3 linked regions of the Variovorax paradoxus EPS genome follow. The main gene of each other region encodes a partner of the protein of the gene in region 3 in a complex. Links are inferred from orthologs where the notes say so. Each region holds a gene or a part of one and is shown on either strand. Other genes may lie near its edges.

The links.
Region 1: the proteins of VARPA_RS07600 (region 3) and eno are in contact, whole or in part, in a solved structure (PDB 2FYM), measured with the Escherichia coli proteins. The link is inferred for Variovorax paradoxus EPS from one-to-one orthologs.
Region 2: the proteins of VARPA_RS07600 (region 3) and pnp are in contact, whole or in part, in a cryo-EM structure (PDB 9QH0), measured with the Escherichia coli proteins. The link is inferred for Variovorax paradoxus EPS from one-to-one orthologs.

The regions. Positions count from the first base shown.
Region 1 is NC_014931.1:2,355,047-2,360,150, reverse strand. What follows is about bases 1,013-3,874. They hold eno (phosphopyruvate hydratase), read left to right. Parts: upstream 1,013-1,732; coding sequence 1,733-3,016; downstream 3,017-3,874. Other genes in these bases: pnuC (nicotinamide riboside transporter PnuC), read left to right, coding at 3,418-3,874; ftsB (cell division protein FtsB), read left to right, coding at 3,117-3,395; VARPA_RS10885 (DUF1330 domain-containing protein), read left to right, coding at 1,416-1,706; VARPA_RS10895 (CTP synthase), read left to right, coding at 1,013-1,127. Outside these bases: more of VARPA_RS10895, read left to right, coding at 1-1,012; more of pnuC, read left to right, coding at 3,875-4,038; VARPA_RS10865 (AAA family ATPase), read left to right, coding at 4,035-4,715; VARPA_RS10860 (hypothetical protein), read left to right, coding at 4,748-5,104. UniProt on the Escherichia coli protein: Catalyzes the reversible conversion of 2-phosphoglycerate (2-PG) into phosphoenolpyruvate (PEP). It is essential for the degradation of carbohydrates via glycolysis.
Region 2 is NC_014931.1:4,343,600-4,348,833, reverse strand. The notes cover bases 735-3,726. They hold pnp (polyribonucleotide nucleotidyltransferase), read left to right. Parts: upstream 735-1,062; coding sequence 1,063-3,390; downstream 3,391-3,726. Other genes in these bases: VARPA_RS20100 (NAD(P)H-quinone oxidoreductase), read left to right, coding at 3,479-3,726; rpsO (30S ribosomal protein S15), read left to right, coding at 735-857. In the rest of the region: VARPA_RS20115 (DMT family transporter), read left to right, coding at 1-501; more of rpsO, read left to right, coding at 591-734; more of VARPA_RS20100, read left to right, coding at 3,727-4,477; tpiA (triose-phosphate isomerase), read left to right, coding at 4,495-5,234. UniProt on the Escherichia coli protein: Involved in mRNA degradation. Catalyzes the phosphorolysis of single-stranded polyribonucleotides processively in the 3'- to 5'-direction. Also involved, along with RNase II, in tRNA processing.
Region 3 is NC_014931.1:1,686,775-1,692,879, forward strand. The notes cover bases 2,243-6,105. They hold VARPA_RS07600 (Rne/Rng family ribonuclease), read right to left. Parts: upstream 5,731-6,105; coding sequence 2,443-5,730; downstream 2,243-2,442. Other genes in these bases: VARPA_RS07595 (LysR family transcriptional regulator), read left to right, coding at 2,243-2,394. Outside these bases: VARPA_RS07590 (MFS transporter), read right to left, coding at 1-1,418; more of VARPA_RS07595, read left to right, coding at 1,528-2,242. UniProt on the Escherichia coli protein: Endoribonuclease that plays a central role in RNA processing and decay. Required for the maturation of 5S and 16S rRNAs and the majority of tRNAs. Also involved in the degradation of most mRNAs.

The sequences.
Region 1 (5,104 bases), 670 kb from region 3 along the record:
CCGCCGCCGGCGAACTCAAGACCAAGCCCACCCAGCACACGGCCAAGGAACTGCGCGCCATCGGCATCCAGGCCGATGTGCTGCTGTGCCGCGCCGACCGCCCGATCCCCGACGATGAGCGCGCCAAGATCTCGCTGTTCTCGAACGTGCCCGAATGGGGCGTGATCTCGATGTGGGACGTGGACACCATCTACAAGGTGCCCCGCATGCTGCACGAGCAGGGCCTGGACGGCCTCATCTGCGACAAGCTGCGCATCAACACCCCGCCCGCCAAGCTGCAGCGCTGGGACGACCTGGTCTACGAGGTAGAGCATCCGCAGCAGGAAGTCTCGATCGCCATGGTCGGCAAGTACGTCGACCTGTCGGACAGCTACAAGTCGCTCAACGAGGCGCTGCGCCACGCCGGCATGAAGAACCATGCGCGCGTGAAGATCGACTACATCGACTCCGAAACCATTTCCGCGCAAGACGTCTCGCGCCTCGCGAAGTACGACGCCATCCTCGTGCCCGGCGGCTTCGGCCAGCGCGGCGTGGAAGGCAAGATTTCCGCGGCCCGCTTCGCCCGCGAAGGCAAGGTGCCGTACCTGGGCATCTGCCTGGGCATGCAGGTGGCCACCATCGAATACGCACGCCACGTGGCGGGCCTGAAGAACGCCAACAGCACCGAGTTCGACCCCGAGACGCCCACCCCCGTGATCGCGCTGATCACCGAATGGAAGGACGCCGACGGCACCGTGAAGACGCGCGACGCGAAGTCCGACCTGGGCGGCACCATGCGCCTTGGCGCCCAGAGCTCCGATGTCTCGCCGGGCACCTTGGCCCACAGCATCTACGGCGACGTGGTCACCGAACGCCATCGCCATCGCTACGAAGCCAACGTCAACTATCTGGACGAGCTGCGCGCCGCCGGCCTCGTGATCTCCGCGCTCACGCAGCGCGAGCACCTGACCGAAATCGTCGAGCTGCCGCAAGACGTGCACCCCTGGTTCATGGGCGTGCAGTTCCACCCCGAATTCAAGTCGACGCCATGGGGCGGCCACCCGCTCTTCAACGCGTTCATCAAGGCAGCACTCGATCACAAGGCACAGGGCGCGGGCGGCTCGAAGAGCCTGAAGGCTGTTGCATGAGCCGTTGGGGCGTTTCGAAGGCGAACACCGCAGTGCGCAGCGTGGAGGCGTCCGAATGAGGCTCTGCGGGTTCGACGTCGGGCTGAACCAGCCCTTCTTCCTGATCGCCGGCCCCTGCGTGATCGAATCCGAGCAGCTGCAGATGGAAACGCACCCCGATCCCGCCAAGGCATTGAGCGACGGCCCCAACGCCGTGCCGCTCAAGCACATGAAGGCCCTGCTCGAGACGCTCGTCGCGCTCGACCGGGTCACCAAGAAAAACGCTTTTCTCGAGGACATCTTTCAGCAATGACCAGCGCCTACATCATCGCCAACGTCGAAGTCACCAACCCGGTGCAGTACGAGGACTACAAGAAGTGGTCCACCGAAGCCATGAAGGCGCACGGTGCCGAGGTGTGCGCGCGCGGCGGCAAGGTCGAAGTGCTCGAAGGCGACTGGGCGCCGCAGCGCATCGTGATCCTCAAGTTCCCGAGCGTCGAAGCCGCAAAGAAATTCAATGAATCGCCCGAATACGGCAAGGCGCGCACAGCGCGTCAGGGCGCCGCGATCATGCGCATGATCGTTGTCGAAGGTGTGTGATCCGTTTTATTTGAGAAAGACAAAAGATGAGTGCAATCGTTGACATCGTCGGCCGCGAAATTCTCGACAGCCGAGGCAACCCCACCGTCGAGTGCGACGTGCTGCTCGAGTCGGGCACCATGGGCCGTGCGGCCGTGCCCTCGGGCGCATCGACCGGCTCGCGCGAAGCCATCGAGCTGCGCGACGGCGACAAGAGCCGCTATCTCGGCAAGGGCGTGCTGAAGGCCGTCGAGAACATCAACACCGAGATCTCCGAAGCCGTGCTCGGCCTCGATGCCAGCGAACAGGCCTTTCTCGATCGCACGATGATCGACCTGGACGGCACCGACAACAAGGCGCGCCTCGGCGCCAACGCCACCCTCGCCGTCTCGATGGCCGTGGCCCGCGCCGCGGCCGAAGAGTCGGGCCTGCCGCTGTACCGTTATTTCGGCGGCATGGGTGGCATGCAGCTGCCAGTGCCGATGATGAACGTCATCAACGGCGGCGCGCACGCCAACAACAGCCTCGACCTGCAAGAGTTCATGATCATCCCCGTGGGCGCCAAGAGCTTCCGCGAGGCCGTGCGCTATGGCGCCGAAGTGTTCCATGCCCTGAAGAAGATCCTGGGCGACCGCGGCATCAGCACGGCGGTCGGCGACGAAGGCGGCTTCGCCCCCAGCGTCGAGAGCCATGAAGCGGCCATCCAGCTCATCCTGGAAGCCATCGACAAGGCCGGCTACACCGCGGGCGAGCAGATCGCCCTGGGCCTCGATTGCGCGGCCAGCGAGTTCTACAAGGACGGCAAGTACGTGCTGTCGGGCGAGAACCTGTCGCTGTCGGCCGAAAGCTGGACCGACATGCTCGCCAACTGGGTCGACAAGTACCCGATCATCAGCATCGAAGACGGCATGCATGAAGGCGACTGGGACGGCTGGAAGCACCTGACCGAGCGTCTGGGCAAGCGCGTGCAGCTGGTGGGCGACGACCTGTTCGTCACCAACACCAAGATCCTGCAAGAGGGCATCGACAAGGGCATTGCCAACTCGATCCTGATCAAGATCAACCAGATCGGCACGCTCACCGAGACCTTCGCCGCCATCGAGATGGCCAAGCGCGCGGGCTACACGGCCGTCATTTCGCACCGCTCGGGCGAAACCGAGGACAGCACCATCGCCGACATCGCCGTTGGCACCAACGCCGGCCAGATCAAGACCGGCTCGCTCTCGCGTTCGGACCGCATCGCCAAGTACAACCAGCTGCTGCGCATCGAAGAAGACCTCGGCGACATCGCCAGCTACCCGGGCCGCGGCGCGTTCTACAACCTCAAGTGATGCCAGCCACCCGGCTCGCCAGGCCACGCACTTCGCCGCTCCATCCGGAACGGCAGCGCGGCGGCCCCGGTGTGCGGGTGGCGTAGACAGACACTCATTCATGCGCGCGCGCTTCGTTCCTCCCATCGTCCTGCTGCTCCTGCTGGTCGTTCTCCAGTGGCAGCTGTGGAACGGGCGCGGCAGCGTGCGCGACGTCGTGCAACTGCAGACCAAGCTGACCGATCAGAAGGAAGCGAACGCCAAGGCCACGATCACCAACGAGCGGCTGGCCTCGGAGGTCAACGACCTGAAGGACGGGCTCGAGATGGTCGAAGAACGTGCGCGAGCGGAACTCGGCATGGTCAAGCCGAACGAAGTATTCGTGCAGATCGCGCACTGACCCTTCAACACTCCGCCTGCTGATGCCCGAGTTCCTCTCGGCCCCCGCCTTCGCGCTCTGGGGCTCCCCCGTCAGCTGGCTCGAACTCGTGGCCGCCGTCCTCGCGCTCGCGATGGTCGGCTGCAACATGCGCGAGATCCACTGGGGCTGGCCGCTGGCCATCGCCAGTTCGCTGCTCTACGTCGCGGTCTTCGCCAAGGCGCGCATCTATGGCGATGCGTCGCTGCAGGTGTTCTTCGCCTTCGTCGCGCTCTGGGGCTGGTTCCAATGGCTGAGCGGCCATCGCAGTGACGGCAGCGCGCTGCATGTCAGCCGGCTGTCGTCGCGCGGCATCACGCTGACCCTGGTCGCCTGCGCCATCGCATGGCCCGCGGTCGCCCTCTTCCTTGGCCGTTTCACCGACACCGACGTGCCGTGGTGGGACGGTTTCGCCACCGGCCTCAGCCTCATCGGCCAGTTCCTGCTCGGGCGCAAGTTCATCGAGAACTGGCTCATCTGGCTGGCGGTGAACGTCGTGAGCGTGGGCCTGTTCATCCACAAGGGCCTGTGGCTCACCGTCGGCCTGTACGCCGTGTTCGCGGTGCTCAGCGTGGCCGGCTACCTGGCATGGCGGCAGCGCCTGCCGGCGCTGGAGCGCGCATGACGCCGATGCTGCCGACCGGTTGCGTCATCGCGGTGCTGGGCGCCGAGAGCACCGGCAAGACCGAACTGGCGCGCGCCATCGCACAGCGCCTGCAGGAGCGCGGCATTCCGGCCACGCTGGTGGGCGAGTACCTGCGCGAATGGTGCGATCGCGAAGGCCGCACGCCGCGCCCCGACGAGCAGCAGGCCATTGCCGACGAACAGACGCGCCGCATCGACGCCGCAGCAGCAACCGGCGTCGTGATCGCCGACACCACCGCGCTCATGACCGCGGTCTACAGCGAGCAGCTCTTCGACGACCGCTCGCTCTACGCCGGCGCCCTCGCAGCCCAGCGGCGCTACGCCATCACGCTGCTCACCGCGCTCGACATTCCCTGGGTCGCCGACCACCTGCGCGACGGCCCCCATGCCCGCCAGCCGACCGACACGCTCGTGCGCGCAGCGCTGACGGGCGCGAAGCTCTCGTTCACCGTCGTGCACGGCACCGGCGGCGAACGCCTGGCCAACGCGTGGAACGCCATCAACTCGATCGCCAGTGGCGAAGACCGCGAAACCCGTGCGCGTGCGAGTGGCAAGGCCGACGCAAAGCCCGCCGCGTGGACATGGCCTTGCGAGAAGTGTTCCGACCCGGAATGCGAACATCGGCTTTTCACAGACCTGATCGGGCGGCGCGAATAAGCAAGCCGCCGTTCTTCTTCCACGGAGACCTGATGCCCCTGCACCCCGCCCCGCGCACCGCCTCCCTCCTGCCCTTTTTTATCGCCGCGCTACTGTCGGCCGGCCCTGCCCTCGCAGCCCCCGTCGCCGCCACTGTCGAGAACGGCACCACGACCACCGCCTGCGCCGAGGAAGACAACGTCTCCATGGTGCTGCGTGGCGAGGGCATCCGCCACATGCGCATCGAGGCGCTGCAGCCCGACTACCTCGACAAGATCGGCAACGACGTCACCGCGCCTGATTTTTCTGGCTGCAATTTCGATGGCGGCACACACCCCACCGATCCCGCGCACCGCTTCAAGAAGCGCACCGTGGTGCTGCTGGACAACGCCGAGTGGCGCATCGTCGGC
Region 2 (5,234 bases), 2.7 Mb from region 3 along the record:
GAGGGCGCAGCAGGGGACTCAAAATCCCCCGCCGCGCTGCTGGGCAACCTGCTGGTGCTGGGCGCGGTCGTCTGCGAGGCGATGTTCATCCTGCTCAACAAACGCCTGCGGGTGCCGGTGCGGCCGTTGGCGCTGTCGGCGCTGATGACGGCCTTCGGGCTCCTGCTGTCGCTGGTGCCGGCGCTGTTCGAACGGGCCTGGGAGCGTCCGCTGCCGAACGACGCGCTGGTTGGCGTCGCCTACTACGCGCTGGTGCCGACGGTGCTGGGCTTCGTCCTCTGGTTCGCCGGATCGGCCAGGCTGAAAGGGGCGGAGGCAGCGCTCTTCACGGCGCTGCTGCCGGTTTCTGCACTGATACTGGCGGCGCTCTGGCTGGGTGAAAGTATCAGTCTCGCGCAGATCGGCGGAGCGGCTTGCGTGCTGGGTGCCGTGGGGCTGGCTTCGCTCGATGGACGGGGTGGGAAACGCCCCGAAAGCCCCCTCCGGCCCGCCGAGCTATAATCCCGAGGCTTTGCATGCCGCAAGGCGCACGGTGAGGGCAGTTCCAGCGCTCACCGCAAGTCAAACATCCCGGAACAAGGAAATTCAACATGATCGCAGCCTCCATCAAGGCCGAAGTCGTCAAAGACAACGCCCGCGCCGCCAACGACACCGGCAGCCCAGAAGTGCAAGTCGCACTGCTGACCGCCCGTATCAACGAGCTCACCCCCCACTTCAAGACCCACGCCAAGGACCACCACGGCCGTCGCGGTCTGCTGCGCATGGTGAGCCGCCGCCGCAAGCTCCTGGACTACCTCAAGTCCAAGGACGCCGACCGTTACACCGCGCTGATCGCCAAGCTGGGTCTGCGCAAGTAAATCGAATCGCATGAAAAAACGCCTGGGTTAGTCCGCTAGCTCAGGCGTTTTTTACTTCGCGATCCACTTTCGGAGTGCCAAAACAGAGCGAAGCTGTGTCATTCCAATGAAGTTCTCCCCGAGCTTCGCTGGAATGGCATCGTGTTCTGAGAAGCCTCCGCCCCTTGCGAGCCCTGCGCGGTTCGCTACTAAAACAGGAGCAAAAATGAGCCTCTTCAACAAAGTCACCAAGTCCTTCCAGTGGGGCGACAAGACCGTCGTCATGGAAACGGGCGAAGTCGCCCGCCAGGCCAATGGCGCCGTGCTGGTCGACATCGACGGCACCGTGATCCTGGCGACCGTGGTCGCCTCCAAGTCCGCCAAGCCGGGCCAGGACTTCTTCCCGCTGACCGTCGACTACATCGAGAAGACCTACGCCGCGGGCAAGATCCCCGGCAGCTTCTTCAAGCGCGAAGCCAAGCCCAGCGAACACGAAACGCTGACCAGCCGCCTGATCGACCGTCCGATCCGCCCGCTGTTCCCTGAAGGCTTCCTGAACGAAGTGCACGTGGTCATCCACACCGTGTCGCTCAACCCCGAAGTCGACGCCGACATCGCCGCCATGATCGGCGTGAGCGCCGCTCTGTCGATCTCCGGCATCCCCTTCAGCGGCCCGATCGGCGCCGCCCGCGTGGGCTACATCAACGGCCAGTACGTGCTGAATCCGGGCCAGACGGCCCGCAAGGATTCGCAGATGGACCTCGTCGTCGCCGGTACGCAAGCCGCCGTGCTGATGGTCGAGTCCGAAGCCCAGCAACTGAGCGAAGAAATCATGCTCGGCGGCGTGGTGTTCGGCCATGAACAGGCCGGCATCGCGATCAACGCGATCCATGACCTCGTGCGCGACGCCGGCAAGCCGGTGTGGGACTGGCAAGCGCCGGCCGAAGACGAAGCCTTCGTCGCCAAGGTCAAGGGCCTGGCCGAAGAAAAGCTGCGCGCTGTCTATCAAATTCGCAGCAAGCAAGCCCGCACGCAAGCCCTGCGCGAAGCCAATGCCACCGTGATGGCATCGCTGAAGGAAAGCGGCGAGCCTTTCGACGCCGGCAAGGTCAACGACCTGCTGTTCTCGATCGAATCGAAGATCGTTCGCAGCCAGATCCTATCGGGCGAACCTCGCATCGACGGCCGCGACACGCGCACCGTGCGCCCCATCGAAATCCGCAACTCGGTGCTGCCCCGCACCCACGGTTCGGCTCTGTTCACGCGCGGTGAAACGCAAGCGCTGGTCATCACCACGCTCGGCACCGAACGCGATGCACAGCGCATCGACGCGCTGGCCGGCGAGTACGAAGACCGCTTCCTGTTCCACTACAACATGCCTCCCTTTGCCACTGGCGAAGTGGGCCGCATGGGTTCGACCAAGCGCCGCGAAATCGGCCACGGCCGCCTGGCCAAGCGCGCGCTCGTCGCCGTGTTGCCGACCAAGGAAGAATTCCCGTACACCGTGCGCGTGGTCTCGGAAATCACCGAGTCGAACGGCTCCTCGTCGATGGCTTCGGTCTGCGGCGGCTGCCTCTCGATGATGGACGCCGGCGTGCCGATGAAGGCGCACGTGGCCGGCATCGCCATGGGCCTCATCAAGGAAGACAACCGCTTCGCGGTGCTGACCGACATCCTGGGCGACGAAGATCACCTGGGCGACATGGACTTCAAGGTGGCCGGCACGACCAACGGCATCACTGCGCTGCAGATGGACATCAAGATCCAGGGCATCACCAAGGAAATCATGCAGGTCGCACTGGCGCAAGCCAAGGAAGCGCGCATGCACATCCTGGGCAAGATGCAGGAAGCCATGGGCGAAGCCAAGGCCGAAGTCTCCAGCTTCGCACCGCGCCTGACCACGCTGAAGATCAACCCCGAGAAGATCCGCGACGTGATCGGCAAGGGCGGCTCGGTCATTCGTGGCCTGCAGGAAGAAACCGGCACGACGATCAACATCGACGAAGACGGCACCATCACCATCGCCTCGACCGATCCGGAAAAGGCCGAACTCGCCAAGAAGCGCATCGAACAGATCACCGCCGAAGTCGAAATCGGCAAGGTCTACGAAGGCCCGGTCACCAAGATCCTGGACTTCGGCGCGCTCATCAACCTGCTGCCCGGCAAGGATGGCCTGCTGCACATCAGCCAGATCGCGCACGAACGCGTCGAGAAGGTGACCGACTATCTGAGCGAAGGCCAGATCGTGAAGGTCAAGGTTCTGGAAACGGACGAAAAGGGTCGCGTCAAGCTGTCCATGAAGGCCCTGACCGAGCGTCCGGCCGGCATGGAATACAGCGAGCGTCCGCCGCGTGAAGACCGTGGCGATCGCGGCGACCGTGGCGGTGACCGCCGCGAACGTTCGGACCGTGGCGATCGCGGCGGCGACCGTGGTGGTGATCGTGGCGAGCGCGCCCCGCGCTTCAACGACCAGCAACAGCAACCGCGCAACGACCAGCAGCAGGCTCCGGCCGGCGAGCAACAGTCGCAAGCCCCGCGCGAGCCTCAGGAGTAAGAAGGGCGCAACGGCAGGTTTTCCTGCCGTTGCTATCTTTTGAACAACCAGCTGCGCCCCATTTGCGGGCGTTGGAGGCCGAAAGACCATGAAAGCCATTGAAATCACTTCGTACGGCGCCCCTGAGGTGTTGCGCGTGGCCGATCGTCCCGATCCTGTGGCGGGTGCGGGCGAACTGCTGATTCGCGTCGCGGCCAGTGGCGTCAACCGGCCCGACGTGCTGCAGCGGATGGGTCACTATCCGGTGCCGCCAGGCGCGTCCGACCTGCCGGGCCTTGAAGTGGCCGGCGAGATCGTGTCGGGCGACGCCGCGGCGTTGGCCGAAGCGGGCTTCAAGGTCGGTGACCGCGTTTGCGCGCTGATTGCCGGTGGTGGTTATGCCGAGCTGTGTGTGGCGCCCGTGGCGCAATGCCTGCCGGTGCCCAAGGGCTGGAGCGATGTCGACGCAGCTTCGCTGCCCGAGACCTTCTTCACCGTCTGGAGCAATGTGTTCGAGCGCGGCCGCCTGCAAAAGGGCGAGACGCTGCTGATCCAGGGCGGCTCGAGCGGCATCGGCGTCACGGCGATCCAGATCGCCAAGGCGCTGGGCGCGACGGTGATCGTTACTGCTGGCAGCGACGACAAGTGCGAAGCCTGCAAGAAGCTGGGCGCCGACCATGCCATCAACTACCGCACGAGCGACTTCGTCGAAAAGGCGAAGGAACTCACGGGCGGCAAGGGTGTGGACGTGATCCTCGACATGGTCGCTGGCGACTACGTGGCGCGCGAGATCGAGTGCCTGGCCGAAGACGGCCGGCTCGTGATCATCGCGGTGCAGGGCGGCGTGAAGGCGCAGATCAATGCGGGCCTCGTGCTGCGCAGGCGTCTGACGATCACCGGCTCGACGCTCCGGCCCCGGCCGGTGGCGTTCAAGGGCGCTATTGCCAAGGCATTGCGCGAGAAGGTGTGGCCGCTGCTCGAAAGCGGCGCGATCAAGCCCGTGATCCACAGCACTTTTGCGGCGGCGGGTGAACCCAGTGGCGCAGCCCAGGCTCACACGCTGATGGAATCGAACCAGCACATCGGCAAGATCGTGCTGACATGGTGACAACGACGAACAACGCGATGACAACCAAGAAGAAACTGATCGCCGGCAACTGGAAGATGAATGGCGGCCTGGCTGTAAACGAGGCGCTGGTGAAGGCTCTGCAGCAAGGGCTGGCCGCAAGCCCGGCTGCTTGCGATGTCGCGCTGTGCGCGCCGGCGCCGTATTTCGCCCAGCTGCAATCGCTGTTGGCGGGCACGCCGTCGCTGGCGCTCGGTGCGCAGGACGTTTCGGCGCATCCGCAAGGCGCGTTTACTGGCGAGCAATCGGCGGCAATGCTGAAGGATTTCGGGGTGCGCTATGCCATCGTCGGCCATTCCGAACGTCGGCAGTACCACGGCGAAACCGACGAGACGGTGGCTGCGAAGGCGGCTGCCGCATTGGCCAATGGCATCACGCCGATCGTTTGCGTCGGCGAGACGCTGGCCGAGCGCGAAGCAGGGCAGACCGAAGAAGTCGTCAAGCGCCAGCTGGCAGCGGTGATCCATGTGAATGGCCACTGCATCAGCGAAATCGTTGTGGCTTACGAGCCGGTCTGGGCCATCGGCACCGGCAAGACGGCTTCGCCAGAGCAAGCGCAGGCAGTGCATGCCGTGCTGCGTGCGCAGTTGCATCACGCAGCGAGCGAGCACGCTGCCGGCATCAGCATTCTTTACGGCGGCAGCATGAACGCGGCCAATGCCGCCGAACTGCTGGCGCAGGCCGACATCGATGGCGGCCTCATCGGTGGTGCATCGCTCAAGGCCCCCGACTTTCTGCA
Region 3 (6,105 bases):
GCATGGACGATCGCACCGGACGGATCGAACTGCGCGAGGTCCGGAAAGCCCTGTGCGAGCGATGCGAAGTTGCCGGCCGCGATCTTCTCCGCGAGCAGGCGTAGTTGCTGCGCGTCGAACGAAGCGGGCAGGGCATTCTTCAGCGACGAGAAGATGCCCCCGAGCAGGATGAACCCCATCAGCGCGATGTTGACCGCCAGCGTGATCAGCCGCGCGCTCATGTCGATGCCCGACGCCATGCCCGCGCGGTTGCTGGGCACCGAGCCGGTCGTGGTGTTCGTCACGGGCGTGTTGGTCAGGCCGAGGCCGATGCCGGCCAGCAGGCAGCCGGGCAGCATGGTCATCCAGCTCGCCTGCGCTGCGCTGCTGCCGTAGCGCATCGCGAAGAAGCCCACGCCGATCACGAACATGCCCAGCGGAATGACCACGCCCGGCCGCCAGCGCAGCGAGAGGCGCTCGGCCAGCGGCGGCATCAGCAGCGTGGGCAGCGTGTAGGCCAGCAGGGCTGAGCCTGCGGTGACGGCGCCGTAGCCCAGGCCGCTCTGGAAGTAGATCGGCAGGTAGATCATGAACGGCCAGAAGCTGAAGTTCATGCCGATGGAGCCGAGGATCGCGCCCGAGAAATTGCGGATGCGGAAGACCGAGAAATCGAACATCGGATGCGGGTTGATCTTCTCGACCCACAGGAACACCGCGAAGCTGGCGGCCGAAGCGGCGAGGATGCCGAGCGCCAGCGGGCTCGTGAAGCCGATGTCCGGCCCCTGCGTGATGAACCATGTGAGCCCGAACACCGCCAGCGACAACGTGACGATGCCCGGCAGGTCGAGCCGCTTCGCTTGCGGATCGCGCGACTCCTCGATGCTGCCCAGCACGAGTGCCAGCGCCAGCACGCTCAGCGGCACGTGCACCAGGAACACCCATTCCCAGCTCGCCAGCGCCGCGATGGCGCCGCCGATGATCGGCCCGAAACCCAGCCCCATGCCGAAGACCACGCCCCAGATCGCGAAGGCCTTGCTGCGCTCGCGCCCCTCCTGGAACTGGTGCGACAGCACCGCGAGCTGGCAGATCAGCATCACGCCGCCGCTCAGGCCCTGCAGGAAGCGGCTCGCGATCAGCACCGGTGCGTCCTGCGCGATGCCGCAGACCAGCGAGGTGATGCCGAACAGGACGATGCCGACGGCGAGGATGCGCTTGCGGCCGTAGCGGTCGGCCAGTGTGCCGGCGGCCATCAACACCGTGGTGCAGGCGATGGTGTAGGCGTTCATGATCCATTGCATGTCCTTGAAGTCGCCGTGCAGGACTTTCTCCAGTGTGGGAAGGATCACCGGCACGCTGGAGATCTCCAGGCCGAACATGAGGGCGACGAGGCAGACCGCGGCGAGGGCAATGCGGTTCTTGCCGATATGGGAGAGGGGCATCGAAAGGCTTTCCGGAATCAGGTCCGGGCGATTCTGTGGAAAGCATCTTCATGATGGAAATGATTTAATTTCCTGAGATTCATTTCAAACCATCATTTATTGCCGACCCATGGATTTCGACCCCACGCTTTTGCGCGCCTTCGTGGCCGTCAAGGAAACCGGCGGCTTCACGCGCGCGGCCGAGCGGCTGCACCTGACGCAGTCCGCCGTCAGCCACCAGATCCGCAAGCTCGAGGAGCAGGTGGGCCGGCAGCTTCTGCACCGCACGACGCGCCGCCTCACTGTGACGGAAGACGGCGAGGATTTCCTGCGCTATGCGCAGCAGATCCTCGACACGCTCGACGCGATGACGCGGCGCTTCCAGCCCTCGCCGATCACGGGCGTGGTGCGTTTCGGCGTGCCGGACAACTTCATGGGCGACCGCCTGCCGCCGTTGCTGTCGCAATTCGCACGGGCGTTTCCGGCGGTGCGGATGGAGGTCTGCGTGAGCATGCACACCGACCTGCGCGCGGCGATCCGGTCCGGCGAGCTCGATCTTGCGGTAGTGATGTCGCCGCCCAACGTGGCGGAGGGCACGTGCCTGCGGCGCACGCAGCTGGTCTGGGCCGCGGCAGAGACCTTCGAGGCGCCCAAGGGCGCATCGCTGCCGCTGGCCTTCTTTCCCAAGCCTTGCGTCAACCGGCAGGTGGCCGGATCGGCGCTCGACCTCACGGCCATCGACTGGCACGTGGTCTTCACCTCGGCCAGCCCGCAAGGCATTCGCGCGGCCGTGCTCGCGGGGCTTGCGGTGACGGTGCTCACGCGCGAAGAGGTCGAGCCGGGCATGAAGTTCGTCGACGGCCGCTACGGCCTGCCGCCGTTGCCGAGCGTCGAGTTCGCGCTGATCTGGAGCGAGAGCGGCAAGACGCCGTGTGCCTGCCGCTTCGGTCAGATGATCCTGGAGATGCCCGACCTGGCGGTCGGCGCGCGGGCATAAAAAAACGGCGCCAGAGGCGCCGTTTCTTGTTGGCCGAGCTTGCTTCGGTCAGTGCGTGTTTTGCTGCTGCGCGTCAGCGGCCGTCTTTTCGAACGGCAGCGACATCGAGCCCAGGTCGCGGCGGGTTTCGACCAGCACCAGCGGACCTTCGTCGAGCACGATCACCGGTGGGCGTTCGCGCGGCACATGCACCGGCTTCGGCTCGGCGGCGATCGCGGCGCGCGCTTGCGCGATGCGATCGGCATCCGAGTTGACCCACTGCAGGCCCGAGCTCTCGGCGATCTGCGCGAGTTCGTTCAACGGCAGTTCGAAGGCTTGCACCTTGGGCAGGGCGCGGCCGTTGCCGGCGGGTGCTGCCTTGGCGGTTTCGACCACGATGGGCGCTGCGACCGGCGCGGCTGCAGGGCGCTCGAAGCGCTGCGGCTGCTGCTGCGGTGCGGGTTCGCGCACTTCAGGGGGTGCGGCGACTTCGCTCACCTGGCGTTCGGCGACGGGTTCCGAAGCCAGCGGCAGTTGCTGCTGCTGGCGCGCGACCGGCGCTTCGTACGACTCGCCGGTGGCTTCCATGGCCGCTGCGACGGCGCCTTCGGCTGCCGGTGTCTCGGCTGCGTTGTTGGCTTCGTTCTCGTCGCGCGGACCGCGTTCGCGGCGGTCGCGGCCGTAACGGTCACGCGAACGACCGCGGCGCTGTTCTTCGCCTTCGCGGCGCGGTGCCTGGTCGTTGCCTGCGTTGTCGATGCCTTGTTCGCCATCGGCGGACGCCACTTCGGCCACACGCGCTTCGCCTTCGTTGGCGGCGGGCGGTGCATCGTTGCGGCGCTCGCGGCGGCCGTCGTTGCGCTCGCCGCGTTCGCCACGGTCACCGCGCGGGGCGCGTTGCTCGTCGCGGCCGTTGCGGGGCTGGCGTTCGCCTTGCGAGGCGTCGTCACCGGCGACGGCTTCGCCGCGCGGTTGTGCGTCGCCGTTGCGTTCGCCGCCGCGGTCGTTGCTGCGCTCGCCGCGTTCGCCACGGTCACCACCGCGCTCGCCGCGTTCACGACGCTCGCCGCGGGCGCGCGGTGCGCGTTCCGCTGCGTTGCCTTCGTCGGCGCCGGGCGCTGTCTGCTGGGCTTCGAGGTTGACGTTGCCATCGACCAGTGCCTCGGCCGGTGCGTTGCGGCCTTCGCCTTCGCGGCGCTCGCCACGGCCGCCACGGCGTTGTTCGCCGTCGCGCGGGGCGCGTGCCTCACGCGGTTCGCGGGGTTCGCGCTGTTCGCGCGGCTCGCGTTGTTCACGCGGCTGGCCTGCGGCTGCGTCGTTGCGCAGTTCGCTGCTGCGGCCTTCGCGGTTTTCGCTGCGTCCTTCGCCACGGCCACCTTCGCGGCGCTCGCCACCGCGGCCGCCGCGGCGTTCGCCGTCACGGCCACCACGGCGTTCGCCGCCTTCACCGCGCGCTTCGCCGCGGCCTTCGCCACCACGGCCGCCACGGCGCTGTTCGCCGTCACGCGCACCGCCGCGGGCTTCGCCATCGCGGCCCGGACGGCCATCGCGGCGGGGCTTCGGTGCCTCGACCGGAATCGCAGCCGGTGCGGGCGCCTTCGCTTCAGCGGGCGCGCCGCCGAACAGGCTCTTGATCCAGCCGAAGAAGCCGCCCTGCGCCGGAACCGGCGCGCTCACCACAGGCGGTGCGACCGGTGCGGGTGCCGCGACAGGCGCACGCACCGCTTCGGGCTTGGGCGGAACGACCGGCGCGGGTGCGTCGGGCAGCACGCCCTTGATGACCGGCGTCTGCTTGTTGGTCGGCTCCTGCGAGCGGCGGGTGACTGCCGTCGGATCTTCGATCTCGTCGGCCATCTTGTAGCTGGCTTCGATGTGATCGAGGCGTGGATCGTCGTGCTTGAGGCGCTCGAGCTTGTAGTTCGGCGTTTCGAGCGTCTTGTTGGGCACCATCAGCACGGTGACGCGCTGCTTGAGCTCGATCTTGGCGATTTCGGGGCGCTTTTCGTTCAAGAGGAACGAAGCCACTTCGACCGGCACCTGGACGTGCACGGCGGCCGTGTTGTCCTTGAGGCACTCCTCTTGAATGATGCGCAGGATCTGCAGCGCGCTCGATTCGGTGTCGCGGATGTGGCCCGAGCCGCCGCAACGGGGGCAGGGGATCGACGAGCCTTCGCTGAGCGCCGGCTTCAGGCGCTGGCGGCTCATTTCCATCAGGCCGAACTTGCTGATCGAGCCGAACTGCACGCGGGCGCGGTCTTGGCGCAGCGCGTCGCGCAGGCGGCTTTCGACTTCGCGGCGGTTCTTCGACTCGTCCATGTCGATGAAGTCGATGACGATCAGGCCGCCCAGGTCGCGCAGGCGCATCTGGCGGGCCACTTCGTCGGCGGCTTCGAGGTTGGTGCGGGTGGCGGTCTCTTCGATGTCGCCGCCCTTGATGGCGCGGGCCGAGTTCACGTCGACCGAGACCAGCGCCTCGGTGTGGTCGATCACGATGGCGCCGCCCGAGGGCAGTTGCACGGTACGGGCGTAGGCCGATTCGATCTGGTGCTCGATCTGGAAGCGGCTGAACAGGGCCGCGTCGTCGCGGTAGCGCTTCACGCGGGCGGCATGCTCGGGCATGACGTGCGCCATGAACTGCTGCGCCTGGTCGTAGATGTCGTCGGTGTCGATCAGGATGTCGCCGATGTCGTGATTGAAGTAATCACGGATCGCGCGGATCACGAGCGACGATTCTTGATAGATCAGGAAGGCGCCCTTGCCGCCCTTGCCCGCGCCGTCGATGGCGGACCAGAGCTTGAGCAGGTAGTTCAGGTCCCACTGGAGTTCGGGCGCCGAGCGGCCGATGCCGGCGGTGCGCGCGATGATGCTCATGCCCTTGGGGTACTCGAGCTGGTCCATCGCCTCCTTGAGCTCGGCGCGGTCGTCGCCCTCGATGCGGCGCGAAACGCCACCGCCGCGGGGGTTGTTCGGCATCAGCACGACATAGCGGCCGGCCAGCGAGATGAAGGTGGTGAGGGCCGCGCCCTTGTTGCCGCGTTCTTCTTTTTCGACCTGGACGGTGAGTTCCTGGCCTTCGCGGATCGCATCCTGGATGCGGGCCTGGCTGGCCGACACGCCTTCGGCGAAGTACTGCTTGGAGATTTCCTTGAACGGCAGGAAGCCGTGGCGGTCTTCGCCGTAGTCGACGAAACAGGCTTCGAGCGAAGGCTCGACGCGGGTCACGACCGCCTTGTAGATGTTGCCCTTGCGCTGTTCGCGCCCTTCGATCTCGATTTCGTAGTCGAGGAGCTTTTGCCCGTCGACGATGGCCAGGCGCCGTTCTTCGGCTTGCGTGGCATTGATCAGCATCCGCTTCATGATGCGTTGTCCTTATATGTATCGTTTACCGGCTCTTGACGAGCCAACGATGCACGGACGACGCCCGCGAAACCAGGGAATTGCCGCTTGGCCCCGGATGCTGTCGCTGCCGCGCCAGGCGCGAGCAGGCCTCTCGAGCGTCAGCTCAAGAAGACAGCCGGGGTGGGGGCGCGTGGATGGGCGCGAGCCAGATTCGGTGTTGAGTGGCGATCTTTTCGATCGCCGGTTGCGCAAGGGGGGCGCGCGCTGCAAAAGATCCAATGCCGGAGGCCGCTGGCAGAAGCCAGGTCGGCCAGCGAAGGCATATTTGAATCAGCAGCATCAACACAACAAGGGACTCGCTTCGATCCGCCGGCAGCTTGGAAGCTGCAGGCT